One region of the Pseudomonas sp. NPDC089996 genome, then DNA from elsewhere that is predicted to be linked to it. Evidence: predicted binding sites of a transcription regulator. Region 1 holds the regulator's gene; each other region holds the start of a gene.

Region 1 (2,265 bases):
GCGGGTCGATCTGGAAGCTGACGATCGCGCTGTGCAGCTCACGGGTGAGCTTGCCGACTTCCTGATACAGGCCACGGTCGCGGGTCTGGTTCAGCTGATGGATCAGCTGCACGGCATCGCCGAAGCGCCCCTTCTCAAGGCTCTCGACCAGTTCCTGCGCGTGCTTCTTGAGGGTCGATTCGAACTCCCCCAAGGACGTGTTTGATGACTCCATGGCGCCCCCTGACGTGACTCAGCCGTTGACGCGTTCGAAGATCTTCTCGATCTTTTCTTTGAGCACCTGGGCGGTGAACGGCTTGACCACGTAACCATTGACGCCGGCCTGGGCCGCTTCGATGATCTGGTCGCGCTTGGCTTCGGCAGTCACCATCAGCACCGGCATGGTTTTCAGGCGATCGTGGGCACGGACCTTGCGCAGCAGGTCGATACCGGACATGCCTGGCATGTTCCAGTCGGTCACCAGGAAGTCGTAATGGCCGCTTTCGAGCATCGGCAGCGCGGTGGTGCCGTCGTCGGCCTCATCGGTGTTGGTGAAGCCCAGGTCACGCAACAGGTTCTTGATGATCCGCCGCATCGTCGAAAAGTCGTCAACGATGAGGATTTTCATGTCTTTGTTCAAGTAGACCTCCAAGCAGTCTCAAACGCGCCCGGCCCCCGGGCGCGCGTTAATTCAATTCGGTACAACATGGAAAACGAACGTGGAAAACGACTGCAACGACCCCGGGCTCAACGCGCCCGCCATTCCCCCAGGCGGCTGCGCAGGCGCGCGGCACACTGGCTGTGCAACTGGCTGACACGCGATTCGCTGACTCCCAGCACCTCACCGATTTCCTTGAGGTTCAGCTCTTCGTCGTAGTACAGCGCCAACACCAGCCGCTCACGCTCCGGCAGGTTGGCGATCGCATCGGTCAGCGCAGCCTGGAAGCGCTCGTCTTCCAGATCGCGCGACGGCTCGACCTGGCCACTGGCACCGTCCTCGTGCAGCCCTTCGTGCTCGCCGTCCTGCAACAGGTCGTCGAAACTGAACAGGCGGCTACCCAGGGTATCGTTCAAGATCCCGTAGTAATCATCGAGACTCAACTGGAGTTCGGCAGCAACTTCATGATCTTTAGCGTCGCGGCCAGTTCTTGCTTCAACGGCGCGCATCGCATCGCTGACCATGCGCGTATTGCGGTGCACCGAACGCGGTGCCCAATCGCCCTTGCGGACCTCATCGAGCATGGCCCCGCGGATGCGGATACCGGCGTAGGTTTCAAAGCTGGCGCCCTTGCTGGCGTCGTACTTGTTGGCCACTTCCAGCAGCCCGATCATGCCGGCCTGGATCAGGTCCTCGACCTGAACGTTGGCGGGCAGGCGTGCCAACAGGTGATAGGCGATGCGCTTGACCAGCGGCGCATAGCGTTCCACCAGCTCGTACTGGGCGTCCTTCGACGCCTTGCTGTACATCTTGAAACCGCTCGCGTTCATAACACGGGCCCTGCGCTGGTGGGTTGCACCAGGCGCTCGACGAAGAACTCAAGGTGCCCGCGCGGGTTGGCGGGCAGCGGCCAGCTGTCGACTTTCTGCGCGATGGCCTTGAAGGCCAGGGCGCACTTGGAGCGCGGGAAGGCTTCGTACACGGCGCGCTGCTTCTGCACCGCCTTGCGCACGCACTCGTCGTACGGCACGGCGCCAACGTACTGCAAGGCGACGTCGAGGAAGCGGTCGGTGACCTTGGTCAGCTTGGCGAACAGGTTGCGCCCTTCCTGCGGGCTCTGCGCCATGTTGGCCAGCACGCGGAAACGGTTCATGCCGTAGTCGCGGTTGAGCAGCTTGATCAGCGCGTAGGCGTCGGTGATCGAGGTCGGCTCGTCGCACACCACCAGCAGCACTTCCTGGGCAGCGCGAACGAAGCTGACCACCGAGTCACCAATACCGGCAGCGGTGTCGATCACCAGCACGTCGAGGTTGTCGCCGATCTCGCTGAAGGCCTGGATCAGGCCGGCATGCTGGGCCGGAGCCAGGTGCACCATGCTCTGGGTACCGGAGGCGGCCGGGACGATGCGCACACCACCAGGCCCCTGCAACAGCACGTCGCGCAGCTCGCAGCGGCCCTCGATGACATCGGCCAGGGTGCGTTTCGGGGTGAGGCCCAGCAGGACGTCGACATTGGCCAGGCCCAGGTCGGCGTCCAGCAGCATCACCCGGCGGCCGAGTTCGGCCAGCGCCAGGGACAGGTTCACTGAAACGTTAGTCTTGCCGACGCCACCTTTGCCACCGGTGACG
Region 2 (2,265 bases), on a different contig from region 1:
CGGGCGCTGGCGGCAGCCTGTTGGTGCATTTGCTGTTGCACGTCTTCTAGTGAAGTCTGCAGATACAGTGCAGTCAGCAGCTGCCAGCGCAATAAATGAGGGTTGTCCCAACCGACCTGGGCCGCCAGGGCCAGGTTGTTGGCCAGCAGTACGGTGTTGGCCGGCTCATTGAACCAACGGCGCAAGCCGGGTGCATCGTCCAGGCGATGCTGCTGGCTGAGCGGGTTTTCTTCGCGGGCAATGCTCAATACCAGCGCCAGCTGTTCGCGCTCTTCAAGCAGCAGGCGATAGCCTTGGGTCACCCACTTGGGCAGGCGCCAGTGTTCGGCCATGGCCTGGCACAGGGCGAAGATGCGCACGCCGAACAGTTCCTGCTCCACGTCGGCTGCGGTTTCGCCCTTGTGGATGACCCGCAGCTCCCAGGCGTCCAGCAGCTTGGGGTGAGCCACGGCCAGCGGCCACAGAGGGGCGAGGAACAGCAGGCTGCCCCAGTGGATCTCTTGCCACAGGCGTGCCAGCCGGCTGGCAAACAGGCCGCTGGCCTGCTGCGCGGCGTGCTGGCTGATCAACAGGAATTGACGCAGCACTGGCGGAATGTCGTCTTCCGGCAGGGCTGGCAGGCGCATCAGCAGTTCCTTGCTGCGGCCCAGGCCCAGGCGGTTGAGGGCGACTTCCAGGCTTTCTGCAGGCTCGGCCTGGCTGGCGTTGGCGGGGTGGTTGGCCTCGCGCATCACCGACAGCACGAGAGCGGGGCTGTCCTGCATCAGTTCGGCGATGTCGCGCAACGAGCGGCGATTGTCGTTGATAGCGTTCATGACCTGGTCGTAACTCTGCTTCGGGACCGGTACGCGAACACCGTCGAGCAGCTTGACCCAGGCTTCTACCGTACGCGGATTCTGAGTGGGCACCTTGGATTCCATTGGCATTTTGACATCAGTCCGAACTGGCTTTTCGCTTTGAGTGGCTATAGTCTGGCGCAGTTCTGCCGATAAGTAGAAGAAGAGTTTTAAAGCTCCCGTCCCTCACCCTGACCACGACAGCAAGTGCTTTGAACCTATGGCTAAAATTATCGGCATCATCGTCGTATTCGCGAGCGTGCTCGGCGGATATGTACTCTCCCACGGCAAGATCGCGGCGCTGATCCAGCCGTTCGAAGTGCTGATCATCGGCGGTGCAGCTTTTGGCGCCTTCATGCAGGCCAACCCTGGTTACATGACCATGCATGTAATCAAGAAGTCGGTGAAGATGTTCGGCTCGCGCTTCTCCCATGCTTACTATCTGGAAGTACTGGGCCTGGTCTATGAAATCCTCAACAAGAGCCGTCGCGAAGGCATGATGGCGATCGAGAGCGATATCGAGGACGCCGCTGCCAGTCCGATCTTCGCCAAGTACCCGGCGGTGCTGGGCGACGAGCGCATGACCGCGTACATCTGCGACTATCTGCGGATCATGTCCACCGGCAACATGGCGCCCCATGAGCTCGAAGGCCTGTTCGACATGGAGCTGATGAGCATGAAGGAAGAGCTCGAGCACCCGTCGCACGCGGTCACCGGTATCGCCGACGGCATGCCGGGTTTCGGTATCGTCGCGGCGGTACTGGGTATCGTGGTGACCATGGCTTCGTTGGGCGAAGGCGATCAGGCGGCTATCGGCATGCACGTCGGTGCGGCACTGGTCGGTACTTTCTTCGGTATTCTGGCGGCCTATGGCTTCTTCGGTCCCCTGGCCAAGTGCCTTGAGCACGATGCCAAGGAAGAGCTCAACCTCTACGAATCGATCAAGGCTTCGCTGGTGGCCTCGGCGTCCGGCATGCCGCCTTCGCTGGCCGTCGAGTTCGGGCGCAAGGTGCTGTATCCGAAGCACCGTCCAAGCTTCGCCGAGCTGGAACAAGCAGTTCGCGGTCGCTGAGTCATGGAGAACAATCAGCCGATAATCATCAAGCGCGTCAAGCGCTTCGGTGGCGGGCACCACGGCGGCGCCTGGAAGATCGCCTTCGCCGACTTCGCCACGGCGATGATGGCGTTCTTCCTGGTGCTGTGGTTGATGTCTACCGCTACACCTGAGCAGAAGATCGCCATCGCCGGCTACTTTAAGGACCCGATCGGTTTTTCCGAGAGTGGCACGCCCTATGTCATTGATCTGGGCGGCTCGCCGGAGCTGGCGCCGGAAAAAACCATCAACCCGGAGCAGAAGTCCGAGCCTACCCCTGACACCAGCATCCAGCTGGACAAGGACCAGGTCCAGACCATGGCCGAGCAGGTCGAG
Region 3 (2,265 bases), on a different contig from region 1:
CGCAGGTCATGGGTCAGGTCGCCACCGGCGATGCGCTCCACGGCTTGCAGGGTGTCGCGCAGAGGGCCGGTGATCTGGCGGGTGATGATCACTGCGGCGATGACGCCAGCCAGCAGCGCCAGCAGCGTGGCGATGGTCTGCAGGCTGCGCGCCTGGGCACTTTCGGCGTCGCGGCGCTCGATCTGTATCTTGTACAGCGCGTCGCTGCGCTTGACGATGTCAGCCCCTTGCACGGTCATTTCGGCACGGGAGGTGGTGATATCGGCGACCGCATCACGGAACTGGCGCACCGCATCGCGATAAGCCTGTACCGACTGTTCGAACTGCTGCACACGGTTGGCTTCAGCCGGCAGCTGGCGCTTGAGGTTGTCGATGTCGGCCAGCGCACCCTCCAGCTGGCGCAGGGCGGCCTGCTCGTTGGCGGCGGTGTTGTCGGCGATGTAGCCGCGCACATCGATGCGCACTTGCAGCAGTTGCTGGCGTGCCTTGCTGATCAGCTGGTACTGGGCCAGCCGCACAGCGTCTTCCTCCGGGCGCGACATGACGTCCTGACTGAGCGACTCCATGGCTTCATCGGCCTTGACCGCCGACACGTTCATCGCGTCACGGGCTGCCTGCGAATTCTTGTAGCCGGCGCGCATCTTGTTGAGCGACACCTTGTATTCGCTGATGGTCTGCCCCAGCTCCTTGAGCAGCACGACGTTGGCCGGGCTGGTGAAGGTGCTGACCAGGTATTGCTGCTGCTTGCTGAAGGCGTCGAGCTTGGCCTGGGTATTGGCGGCGGCGGCATCATCGCCATTGGCGATCATGTACTGCAGGCGCGCCACGCGCAGGTCGGTCAGGTCCTTGTTGAGCTGGCCGATGTCGCCCATCCAGTTGCTGCGGTCGATCAGGCTGCCCAGGCTGGTCCAGCCGGTCAGGGCCAGCAGGCCGGTCAGAAAAAGCACCAGGCCGAAGCCCAGCCCGAGTTTGAGGTTGACGCTGATATTGGCAAACCAGCTGTTCATGCACGCTCTCCAGAAAATTCATTCGCTCACTTGATCGTCGATCGCAGGGCGTTGTTGTTCTGGGGAGCCCGCTGATTCGTGCAGGTGTTATCGGCACGACATAGGGAAAGCTGAATCGCTTTTTCAGTTGATTTGTAACTATGTGAAAACGTTTGCTTTTTGGAGATAGCAGGGGGCCGCGTCGCGCTCCATCGCAGGCAAGCCAGCTCCCACAGGTATGGCGGAGCTCTTGAAGCCAGCGCTATACCTGTGGGAGCTGGCTTGCCTGCGATGGGGCGCGAAGCGGCCCTGAAATCTCAAAGGCTACGCGCGCTGAAGGTATCGCAGCTGTTCACATCACCCTGGGCAAACCCGGCCTTGAACCAGCGCACCCGCTGCGCCGAGGTGCCATGGGTGAACGAGTCGGGCACCACGCGGCCCTGGCCCTGCTGCTGCAGCCGGTCATCACCAATGGCATTGGCCGCATTCAGCGCCTCTTCAATATCACCCGGCTCCAGCCAGTTCAGCCGTTTCTGCGCCTGATACGCCCACACCCCGGCCAGGCAGTCAGCCTGCAGCTCCTGACGCACCAGCAGGCCGTTGTCGCCTTCCATGCGCTGGCCGCCGCGCCGGGCCGCATCGACCTTGGCCGACACGCCCAGCAAGGTCTGCACGTGATGGCCGATCTCGTGGGCGATCACATAGGCCTGGGCAAAATCACCCGCTGCGGCGAATCGGGTTTCCATCTCGCGGAAGAACGACATGTCCAGGTAGACCCGCTGGTCCGCCGGGCAGTAGAACGGCCCGACTGCGGCAGAAGCAAAGCCGCAGGCCGAATTCACCTGGCCGCTGAACAGCACCAGCTTGGGGTCGCGGTATTGCTTGCCTGCCTGGGCGAACAGAGCCTTCCAGGTGTCTTCGGTGTCGCCCAGGATCGAAGCGACGAACTGGGCTTGCTCATCATTGGCCGCTGGCGCCTTGTTGTCCGCGCCGCTGGGGGCCTGCTGTTGCTGCATCTGCCCGGTGAGCTGGCCAAGAATCTGCAGCGGATCCTGGCCGGTCAGCCAACCGATACCGACGATCAGCAGTATCGCGCCGAGGCCCAGCCCCTTGCCGCCGCCAAAACGCATACCGCCACCGCCGCCACCTTCGCCACGAGCATCGACCACGTTGTCGCTGCGCCGGCCTTTTCGCCATTCCATGAGGTGCTCTCCAGAGCGTGAAACATAGAGACAAAGATTAGATCACCCTGGCCAAAGGCACTAATGCATAACCATTT

The links. Region 1 encodes FliA, which starts transcription of late flagellar genes. Its sites were predicted from a motif close to CTAAAGTTTNNNNNNNNNNNGCCGNTAA; they were not measured.
Region 2: the regulator FliA is predicted to act here: its motif matches at 965-992, upstream of motA (flagellar motor stator protein MotA).
Region 3: the regulator FliA is predicted to act here: its motif matches at 1,095-1,122, upstream of ACIPW4_RS22230 (methyl-accepting chemotaxis protein).

What each region holds. Positions count from the first base shown of each region.
Region 1 is NZ_JBIVGA010000008.1:228,625-230,889, forward strand. Features, by position in the region: gene ACIPW4_RS16435 (protein phosphatase CheZ) at 1-214, opposite strand, end outside; gene ACIPW4_RS16440 (chemotaxis response regulator CheY) at 233-607, opposite strand; gene fliA (RNA polymerase sigma factor FliA) at 727-1,467, opposite strand; gene fleN (flagellar synthesis regulator FleN) at 1,464-2,265, opposite strand, start outside.
Region 2 is NZ_JBIVGA010000004.1:137,900-140,164, reverse strand. Features, by position in the region: gene ACIPW4_RS08525 (HDOD domain-containing protein) at 1-926, opposite strand, end outside; gene motA (flagellar motor stator protein MotA) at 1,057-1,908, shown strand; gene motB (flagellar motor protein MotB) at 1,912-2,265, shown strand, end outside.
Region 3 is NZ_JBIVGA010000014.1:104,236-106,500, reverse strand. Features, by position in the region: gene ACIPW4_RS22230 (methyl-accepting chemotaxis protein) at 1-1,007, opposite strand, end outside; gene ACIPW4_RS22225 (neutral zinc metallopeptidase) at 1,304-2,188, opposite strand.